2 regions of the Streptomyces drozdowiczii genome follow, and region 1 is predicted to be linked to the other one. Evidence: riboswitches for the same ligand, from Rfam matches in the RefSeq annotation. Region 1 holds a riboswitch; the other holds the start of a gene.

Evidence for each region. Region 1 has a riboswitch for cobalamin ahead of NEH16_RS02825 (hypothetical protein). Riboswitches for the same ligand answer to the same signal wherever they lie in the genome.
Region 2: linked by a shared signal. The riboswitch ahead of NEH16_RS02235 (ABC transporter substrate-binding protein) and the one ahead of NEH16_RS02825 (hypothetical protein) in region 1 are both predicted to bind cobalamin.

Annotation. Positions count from the first base shown of each region.
Region 1 covers NZ_CP098740.1:617,484-622,730, reverse strand. Annotated here, with positions in the region: gene NEH16_RS02840 (energy-coupling factor transporter transmembrane component T) at 1-592, shown strand, start outside; gene NEH16_RS02835 (ABC transporter ATP-binding protein) at 589-2,235, shown strand; gene NEH16_RS02830 (ECF transporter S component) at 2,301-3,101, shown strand; cobalamin riboswitch at 3,060-3,183, shown strand; gene NEH16_RS02825 (hypothetical protein) at 3,230-3,613, shown strand; gene metE (5-methyltetrahydropteroyltriglutamate--homocysteine S-methyltransferase) at 3,638-5,247, opposite strand, start outside.
Region 2 covers NZ_CP098740.1:494,354-499,600, reverse strand. Annotated here, with positions in the region: gene NEH16_RS02240 (FecCD family ABC transporter permease) at 1-305, opposite strand, end outside; gene NEH16_RS02235 (ABC transporter substrate-binding protein) at 302-1,369, opposite strand; cobalamin riboswitch at 1,400-1,541, opposite strand; gene cobF (precorrin-6A synthase (deacetylating)) at 1,625-2,437, shown strand; gene NEH16_RS02225 (PepSY-associated TM helix domain-containing protein) at 2,538-4,010, shown strand; gene NEH16_RS02220 (DUF5134 domain-containing protein) at 4,007-4,666, shown strand; gene NEH16_RS02215 (hypothetical protein) at 4,783-4,998, shown strand; partial or broken gene NEH16_RS02210 (heavy metal translocating P-type ATPase) at 5,036-5,247, shown strand, end outside.

The DNA.
Region 1 (5,247 bases):
CCAACGCGTCTCCCGGGCACGGAAGCTGAGAGCCGGCCGGACCCAGGGGCTGCGCGCCCTGCGCGGCATCGTCGTACCCGTCCTGGAGGATGCCCTGGAGCGGTCGCTGCGCCTGGCCGCCGCGATGGACTCACGCGGTTACGGCCGTGCCGGCACCGCGACCCGCACCTCCCGGCGCGTCACCGGCGCCCTCATGCTCCTCGGCATGTGCGGACTGTGCGCGGGGGCGTACGGACTCCTCGACGCCACCGCCCCCGCCTTCCTGGGGCTTCCCGCGATGGGCGTCGGCGCGGCACTGTGTGTCGCCGGGCTCCGCCTCGGAGGCCGCCGTGTCACCCGCACCACCTACCGGCCCGACCTCTGGCGCGCCGCCGAGTGGCTGGTCGCCGGCAGCGGTGTGCTCTCGGCGGTCCTGCTGTTCGTGAACCTCGGCTACGACCCCGCGCAGCTCAACCCGACGTTCTACCCGCTCACCTGGCCGGACCTCCCGCTCGTGCCGACCTCGGCGATCCTGCTCGCCGGCGCGGCGGGCTTCCTCGCCCCGCCGCCCGCCGCGACCCACCGCACCGACCCGAAAGCCGGAACCGCGTGATCACCTTTGACCAGGTCACCATCGAGTACGACGACGCGGCGGCCCCAGCGCTCCGCGACGTCGACCTGACGGTCGAGGAGGGCGAGTTGTGCCTCGTCGTCGGCCACACCGGGGTCGGCAAGTCCACCCTGCTCGGCGCGGTCAACGGCCTCGTCCCGCACTTCACCGGCGGCACCCTGTACGGCAGGGTCACCGTCGACGGCCGGGACACCGCTCACCATCCTCCGCGCGAACTCGCGGACGTCGTCGGCGTGGTGGGCCAGGACCCGCTGGACGGCTTCGTCACGGACACCGTGGAGGAGGAACTCGCGTACGCCATGGAGCAGTTGGCCGTCCCGCCCGCCACCATGCGCAAGCGCGTCGAGGAGACCCTGGACCTGCTGGGGCTCGCCGACCTCCGCCACCGCGCCCTGCACGAGCTCTCCGGCGGCCAGCAGCAGCGCGTCGCCATCGGCTCGGTCCTGACGAGCCACCCCCGCGTCCTCGTCCTGGACGAACCGACGTCCGCCCTCGACCCCACCGCGGCCGAAGAGGTCCTGGCCGCCGTCACCCGCCTCGTCCACGACCTCGGCGTCACCGTCCTCATGGCGGAGCACCGCCTCGAACGCGTCGTCCAGTACGCCGACCGCGTACTCCATCTGCCCGGCGACGGCCACGTCCGCATCGGCGCCCCCGCCGACGTCCTGCGCAGCTCCACCATCGCACCCCCCATTGTGGAGCTGGGCCGAGCCGCCGGATGGGACCCCCTCCCGCTGTCCATCCGCGACGCCAGGCGCACCGCCCGCGAGCTGCGCACCCGACTGACCGGCCACACCCCGGCACCCGTCCGCCGGGCGCCCGGCCCCGACCGGCCCGACCTGCTCACCGCCCGCAAGGTGACCGTCGCCCACAAGGGGGTCCCCGCCGTCCGCGAGGTCGACCTCACCCTGCGCGCGGGCGAGGTCACCGCGCTGATGGGACGCAACGGATCCGGTAAGTCCTCGCTGCTGTGGGCGCTCCAGGGCACCGGTCCCCGGCACTCCGGCACCGTGTCCGTGGCCGACGGCACGCCACGCGGCGCCGACCCCCACACCCTGCCCGCCGCACGGGCCCGGCAACTGGTCGGCCTCGTCCCGCAGACCCCCGCCGACCTCCTCTACCTGGAAAGCGTCGGGCAGGAACTCGCCCAGGCGGACACCGAATCCGCGAACGGCCGGAAGGCACGCGAGATCCTGGACCGGCTCGCACCCGGAATCCCCGACAGCAGCCACCCGCGGGACCTGTCCGAAGGGCAGAAACTCGCCCTCGTCCTGGCCATCCAGCTCACCGCGGCCCCGGACGTCCTGCTCCTGGACGAACCGACCCGGGGCCTCGACTACCGGGCCAAGAACCGGCTCGTGGAGACGGTCGACGCCCTGGCCGCCGAAGGCCGCGCGATCGTCGTCTCCACCCACGACGTCGAGTTCGCCGCACGCGCCGCCGACCGGGTCGTCGTCATGGCCGAGGGCGAGATCGTCGCCGACGGGCCCACCACGGACGTCATCGTCGCCTCCCCGGTCTTCGCGCCCCAGACGGCGAAGATCCTGGCCCCGCTGCCCTTCCTCACCGTCGACCAGGTCACCACCGCGCTGGCCACACCTCGACCGGAGGGCGGTCAGCCGTGAGCAAGCCGACAGCACCGACCGTGCCCGCGATCGTGCTCGTGCCGCGCGCCACCGTCGTCATCGCCATGGCTGCGCTCCTAGGCATCGTCGCCTTCTTCTGGCCGTTCGTCGTGGCACCCGGGACCTTCGGGTCGAACTACGCGCCGCCCCTGATCTTCGGTGTACTGCTCGTCCTGATCCTGTGCGTCGTGCTCTCCGAGATCGCCGAGGGCGGCATCGACTCGAAGGCCCTGGCCATGCTCGGCGTCCTGTCCGCCGTCAACGCCGCGCTGCGCCCGCTCGGCGCGGGCACTGCGGGCATCGAGACCGTCTTCTTCGTCCTCGTCCTCGCCGGCCGGGTCTTCGGCCCCGGCTTCGGCTTCACCCTCGGCTGCACCTCGCTGTTCGCGTCCGCGCTCATCACCGGGGGAGTCGGCCCCTGGATGCCGTACCAGATGTTCGGCTGCGCCTTCGTCGGCATGCTCGCCGGGTTCCTCCCGCGCGCCACCGGCCGCCGCGAGGTGCTGCTGCTCGCCGTCTACGGCTCCCTGTCCGGCTATCTCTTCGGCTTCCTCCTCAACCTCTCCTTCTGGCCGTTCTCCCTCGACCCGAACAGCTCCATCGCCTACCTGCCCGGCCTGCCCTTCACCGAGCAGTGGCACCGCTACGTCGCCTTCGACCTGGCCACCTCCCTCGGCTGGGACACCGGCCGCGCCGTGACGAACTTCGTGTGCGTCCTGCTGGCGGGCCCCGCTGTGCTCACGACGTTCCGCCGCGCCGCCCGCCGCGCCCGCTTCCGGGCCCCGGCCCGCTTCACCGCACCTCAGCCGGTGGACCGCCCCGGGGGCCATGAGACGATGACCGCCGAATCGGGCGACGGGAGCTGAGGAAGCCGGTGTGAATCCGGCGCGGTCCCGCCACTGTGACCGGGCACGACCCGGGAGCCAGACACTCACACCGTCGCCACCTCCACGATGTCCGGGGCGGACCTCCCCGGTGAGAGGCGGACGGCTCCATGCCGGAATCAGCTGGACCCACCCCGACGGCCGCCGCGCCCAGCAGGGTGACGGTGTGCCGGGACTGCTGCTGCGGCACGGTCAAGGTGCCGGGCGACCACAGGGCCCAGACGGCGCGGCTGCGCTCGGCCGTCCCGGTGCGCGTCTCCGCGTGCCTGGACGTGTGCGAGCAGGCCAACGTCATCGTCGTGCAGCCATCGGCCGAGGCCCGTCGCGCCGGGGCCCGGCCGGTGTGGCTCGGCCTGGTCAACGACCCCGAGGCGACCGAGGACGTCATAGCCTGGGTCAGCGCGGGAGGCCCGGGCACGGCCCCGATGCCGGAGATCCTGGACCTGTACGCGTTCGACCCGGGCCCGGCCGGCCGGGGGCCGGGACGCGGGTGACGTCCCGGCCCCCGGCAACCCCGTTCAGGAGGCGGGCAGTTCCGCCCGGACGGTACGGGCGGCGGCGACCAGGTTCTCCAGCGAGGCGCGGGTCTCGGGCCAGCCGCGGGTCTTGAGGCCGCAGTCGGGATTCACCCAGAGCCGTTCGGCGGGGATCGCCTTCAACCCCGTACGCAGCAGCTCGGCGGCCTCCTCGGCGCTCGGGACGCGGGGCGAGTGGATGTCGTAGACGCCCGGTCCCGCCTCGCGCGGGTAGCCGTGGGCGGCCAGCTCGCGGGCCACCTGCATGTGGGAGCGGGCCGCCTCCAGGCTGATGACGTCGGCGTCCAGGTCGTCGATGGCCTGGACGATGTCACCGAACTCCGCGTAGCACATGTGCGTGTGGATCTGGGTCTCCGGCCGTACCCCGCTGGTGGTGAGCCGGAACGCCTCCGTGGCCCAGGCCAGGTAGTCCGCCCGGTCGGCGGCCCGCAGCGGCAGCGTCTCGCGCAGCGCGGGCTCGTCCACCTGGATCACCGAAGTCCCGCTCGCCTCCAGGTCGTCGACCTCGTCGCGCAGGGCGAGGGCGACCTGCCGGGCGGTCTCCCCGAGCGGCAGATCGTCGCGGACGAACGACCAGGCGAGCATGGTGACCGGGCCCGTGAGCATGCCCTTGACCGGGCGGTCGCTCAGCGACTGGGCGTACGAGGTCCAGCGCACCGTCATCGGCTCGGGGCGCGAGATGTCCCCGGCGAGGACCGGCGGACGCACGTACCGGGTGCCGTACGACTGGACCCAGCCGTGCTGGGTGGCGAGGTAGCCGGTCAGCTGCTCGGCGAAGTACTGCACCATGTCGTTGCGTTCGGGCTCGCCGTGCACCAGGACGTCGATGCCCGTCTTCTCCTGGAAGGAGATGACCTCCCGGATCTCCGTCCGGATGCGCTCCTCGTAACCCGCCGGGTCGATGCGTCCGGCCCGCAGGTCGGCACGGGCCGTCCGCAGCTCTCCGGTCTGCGGGAACGACCCGATGGTCGTCGTCGGGAGCAACGGCAGTCCCAGCTGCGCCCGTTGGGCCGCCGAGCGTTCGGCGTACGGCTGCGAACGGCGGCTGTCCGCGTCCGTCACGGCCTCGGCCCGGGCGCGCACGGCCGGGTCCCGGGTGAGGGGGGAGCCGGCCCGGGAGGCCAAGGCGGCCTTATTGGCGGAGAGTTCGGCGGCGATGAGGTCGGTGCCCTGGGCGAGCGCCTTCGCCAGGGTGACGATCTCCGCGGTCTTCTGCCGGGCGAAGGCCAGCCAACGGACGATCTGCGGGTCGATCTCCTTCTCGGCGGCGGCGTCCAGCGGTACGTGCAGCAGAGAGCAGGAGGCGGCCACGTCGACGCGGTCGGCCAGCCCCAGGAGGGTGCCGAGGGTGGACAGCGACTTCTGGAGGTCGTTGATCCAGATGTTGCGGCCGTTGACGACACCGGCGACCAGGCGCTTGCCGGGGAGCCCGCCGACGGCCGCCAGGGCGTCCAGGTTGGCGGCTGCGGCCTCGGTGAAGTCCAGCGCCAGGCCCTCGACGGGCGCCTTGGCCAGGACCGGAAGCGCCTCGCCCAGCCGGTCGAAGTAGGAGGCGACGAGCAGCTTCGGCCGGTCGGTGAGCGCGCCGAGGT
Region 2 (5,247 bases), 120 kb from region 1:
GCCGTACCGACGACGGCGAGGCCCGCGCCGGTGACCGCGCCGAGCAGGACGCGGGGGCCCCGCACGTCGAGCACGATCGTCTCCCGCGCCCGGGTCCAGGTGGGCTCCGTCCAGTCGGCGCCGAGCGCGTGCGTCACGATGTGCCACACCTGGGCGGGCGGCACCCGCACCGAGCCGAGGGCGAGCCCCGCGGTCATGCAGGCGGCCAGCAGCACGGTGAGCCCGACCAGGACGACGGCGAACGCGGCCCGGCGGCGCGGCTCGACCGCGGTGGTGTGCCCGGCGTCCGTGGCGAGCGCCGTCACTCGAAGCTGTCCGGGTGCAGCCCGCGCGCCAGGTCGCCCACGGCGTCCGCCGAGCGGACGCCGACGAGGGTGTCGGTCAGCGGCAGGACCACGAAGCGCTTGTTCCTGATCGCGGGCACGTCGGCGAGGGCGGGCTGGGAGAGCAGGAACTTCTTCTTCTGCGCGACGGTGGTGCCCGCGTAGTCGTAGATGGCGATGACTTCCGGCTTGCGGTCGACGACCTGTTCCCATGAGGCGTCGCCGAACACGTCGTCCAGGTCGGAGAAGACGTTCCTGCCGCCCGCCAGCTCGATCAGTTCGTTGCCCAGGCCCTTGCCCCCGGCCGTGAAGGCGGACTTGTCGCCGCTGTCGTAGACGAACACGGAGACATCACGCGCGCCCTTCACGGCCGCGCTCGCCTTGTCCACGCGGGTGCGCAGCTCGGAGACGAGAGCCGACGCGCGGTCGGGGACGCCGAAGATCTTGCCGATCGTGCGTATCTCGGCGTACGTGTCCTCCATCGTCACCCCCTCCTTCCCGGCGCAGTTCTCCCGGTTGAGGTAGGTGTCGATGCCCGCGTCCCGGAACGCCTTGCGCGAGCGCCCCTCCTTCTCCGCGAACGCGCTGGCGTACCCGCCGTAGACGAAGTCGGGATCGGTGTCGAGGACCTTCTCGAACGACGGCGCCTCCTTCGACAACTGCGGGATCGACGCGAAGTCCTTGCGCAGAGCGGGCAGCACCGCCGAGTCGGGGTACGACGTACCGGCCATACGGTCCTTCAGCCCCAGCGAGAGCATCAGTTCGGCCGGGTGCTGGTGGATGGTCACCGCGCGGGACGGCGGTTCGGTGTACGTCGTCCTGACCCCGCAGTTGTCGATGGTGACGGGGAAGCCCTTCGCCGCCGAGGCACTCGCCTTCGGGGAGTCGTCGGTGGTGCCGGACGAGCCGCAGCCGGCCGTCAGCAGGATCGCCGACAGCGCTGTGACGGCCGCGGCGAGGCGCGCCGGACCGCGCCGACGTGAAATCGCGGACACCACGGGCGACGGGGAGAACGAGAAAAGGGGACGGCTGTGACCGTCGTGCATGGGAAGCCTCCTGCGGAGTCCGCGCTCCTCGGATCGGGCCCGCGGCAGGTCAGTGACCTGACTTCCGCGGACACCCGTGGGGACGTGCGCGGTCACAGTGGCGGGACCGTGCCGGATTCGCACCGGCTTCCTGGCTCCTGCCGCGGCTTTGACCTGGTGATCGTACGTAATGACCGGGCGCACCCGGACACCGGGTCGGACGCGAGCCGGGCGTCCCGGCGCCGGCCGAGGAGAGGCCCCTGGAAGACTGTCCGCATGAGCACGGAACAGCGCGCGATCCTCGTCATCGGCATCGGGGCCGGCAACCCCGACCATCTGACCCTTCAGGCCGTGAAGGCGATCCGCCGCGCCGACGTCTTCTTCATCGTCGGCAAGGGCCCCGACAAGGCGTCGCTGACCGACCTGCGCCACCGGATGATCGAGGAGCACGCGCGGGGCCCGTACCGCGTGGTGGAGGTCGAGGACCCCAGCCGCGACCGGCGCCCGATGGACCGTTCCGATTACACGGCGGCCGTCCAGGACTGGCGTGAGCGGCGCGGCGAGATCTTCGAGCGGGCGATGCGCGACGAGATGACGGCCGGCGAGACGGGGGCCTTCCTCGTCTGGGGCGACCCGTCCCTGTACGACAGCACGCTCGGCATCCTCGGGGACATCGAGGACCGCGGCGCGCTCTCCGTGAGCGTCGAGGTCATCCCCGGAATCACGAGCGTCGCCGCCCTGACCGCCCGTCACCGCATCCCGCTCAACCAGGTGGGACGCCCGGTGCACATCACCCCGGCCCGCCGTCTCGCCGACGTCGGCCAGAACGACGACGGCGACATCGTCGTCATGCTCGACGCCCACGAGTCGTTCACCCAGGTCGCGGGCGACAGCGTATGGATCTACTGGGGCGCCTACCTCGGCACCCCGGACGAACTCCTCGTTGCCGGGCCGATCCGTGAAGTCTCCGACCGCATCCGACGGGTCCGCGCCGAGGCACGCGAGCGGCACGGCTGGATCATGGACACGTATCTGCTGCGCATCGCGGAAGGACCGTCGCGGGGGGCTGCGGACCTCCATCGCATGTGACGTAGGTCTCACCCTGGTGGTGGGAACTCGCGCGCCATTCGCTCCGACTCCTCTACGTGCACGTCACCGTCCCCACCGGTCCACGCACGAGGAGCAGCCGATGACCGAGACCACGCCTGCCGCGCCACCACCGCTCCGACCACACACGACCGAGGAGGCCGCCGCCACCGAGGACTTCGCCACGCCGACGACGAGGAGCGGTGGAGGCATGTGGAGCGGGCTGCGGCCCCTCCTTCTGCGCCTGCACTTCTACGCGGGCGTCCTCATCGGTCCGTTCCTGCTCGTCGCCGCCGTGACCGGACTGCTCTACACGGCGACGCCGCAGATCGAGTCCGTCGTCTACCACCACGAACTGAAGGTCACCCCGCACGGCGAACCGAAGCCGCTGGCCGCCCAGGTGGACTCGGCCCGCGAGGCGACACCCGGCGGGCGGCTCGTCTCCGTCACCAAGGGAGCGGGCGACGAGGACACCACGCGCGTCACCTTCGACGTGAAGGGGCTGCCCGAGGGATACACGCAGACCGCTTTCGTCGATCCCTACACGGCGGAGGTGCGCGGCTCGCTGCGTACGTTCGGCGAGTGGCTGCCCGTACGGGCGTGGTTCGACAGCCTGCACCGCACGCTGCATCTCGGGGAGTTCGGCCGCAACTACAGCGAGATCGCAGCGAGTTGGTTGTGGGTCGAGGTGCTGGGCGGGCTCGCCCTGTGGCTCGGGGCGCCGCGCGGGCGGGAGAGGATGCGTCGGCTGTTCGTACCGCGCCGGGGCGTGCAGGGGCGCAAGCGCACGCTGTCCTGGCACGGGGCCGTGGGCTTGTGGGTGTCGGCCGGTTTCCTCGCCCTCTCGGCAACCGGACTGACGTGGTCCGCGCACGCGGGCGTGAACATCGGCACGATCCAGGACGCGCTGGGCGGGGCGACGCCGTCCGTCTCCTCGACCCTGGGCGGGGCGGCGTCGAAGCAGCCCGCGCCCGGCACTTCCGCCGTCCAGACCGACCTGGACGAGGCCGTCCGCATCGCCCGTGCCGAAGGTCTGCGCGGCAAGCTCGTCATCACTCCACCCGCCGACAGCAGGAGCGGGTACGTCGTCAAGGAGAACACGCGGCACTGGCCGGAGCAGCAGGACTCGGTGGCCATCGACCCCGCCACCGGCAAGGTCACGGACAAGGTGGTCTTCGACGACTTCCCCGTCCTCGCCAAACTCACCCGCTGGGGCATCGACGCCCACATGGGCCTGCTCTTCGGCCTCGCCAACCAGATCGCCCTCGCGGCCATCGCCCTCGCGCTCATCGGCATGCTCTTCTGGGGCTACCGCATGTGGTGGCTCCGTAGGCCCACCCGGGGAGGCGGGACACGGCTCGGACGTCCGCCGGTCCGGGGGGCCTGGCGGCGGGTGCCGGGGAGGGCCATGGCCCCGCTCGTCGTCGTGACCGCCGTCCTCGCGTACTACCTGCCGCTGTTCGGGCTGCCCCTGGTCTGCTTCCTGCTCGCGGACCTGGCAGTCGCCGAAGTGCGCCGACGCGGGCGTACACACCCGGAAGCGCGATCCGAGAAGCCGAAGGAGATGGCCCGATGATCGCCGCCAACGGGCTGCGCTGGATTCTGACGCTGCTCTTCTGCGGACTTGCCGTCCACGGTCTTTGGCGTGCCTTCACGGCCCGCTCCCATCCGTGGGCCGTACGGCTGGCGCACGGACTGCACGCGGTGATGGCCCTCGCGATGTTCGCGATGGCCTGGTCCTGGGGCCTGGACCTGCCCGCCACCCCGCAGGTGATCTTCTTCTCGGCCGCGGCGGCCTGGTTCGTGGTGGCCGCCCTCGCTCTTCCCGTCGGCCCCGAGCCGCGGGGACGGGCTCTCGCGGGCGCGCTGCCGCACGCCCTGATGACCGGCGCGATGGCATGGATGGCCGCCGCGATGGCGTCGGGCATGTCCATGGGTGCGATGGGTGGCGGCCAGGCACACGACATGCCGGGGATGGACATGGCCGCGCCCGGAGCGCTCGCGACGATGACGCTCAGCGGCACCGGCGATCGCTGGGGCGCGGGTCTGCTCGCACTGCTTCTGCTCGCGCTCGCGCTGGTTTGGCTCGCGAGGGGCTTCGACACGGGCCGTCCGGCGCCGCGTGCTCCGGGCGACGCGGGCTCGGGCGGTGCGGTCCGGGCCGCGTGGGACCTGGGCTGTCACGGGCTGATGGCGCTGGGCATGGCGGTGATGTTCGCCGTCATGGTGTGAGACGTCGGGCGAATGTCTGATGCGTGACGCACGCCACCCGGGGGATGGGGAACTCGCGTCCCCGGGCGGCCGACCACTGGTGCGTACGACTCGCACTCTCGCCCGGAGCCTGCCCCATGGACCACTCGGTGACGCCCCGCACCCAACGGCGTCCGTCTCCTGCCCCGTACGCGCTGCTCGGAGGCTTCGTCCTCCTGCTCTCCGCGCTCTTCGCCGTGTCGTACGGGGCCGGCCGTCTCGCCGGACCCGTCGCCCCGGACATGCGCGGCGTCACGCATCCCGACGAGCCGGGTTCGCACGACATGGGCGGCATGAGCGGGATGGCCCACTGATGGGCCGGGAAGCCGCGCCGCGCACCCTCGCCACGACGGATCTGCTGGTCGCCTCCCTGCGCCGCCCTCCTCGCCCGAGGAGGGGGCGAGCGGGGAGACCGGACCCGCGCCTACGCAACGGCTCGTGGTGACCGCGCTCCTCGCCGCCCCCGTCGCGGCCTGGGGCGCGTGGCCCTTCCACGAACGGGCGTGGCGCGGGCTGCGGCACGGTACGGCCACGATGGACACGCTCATCTCGCTCGGCGTCCT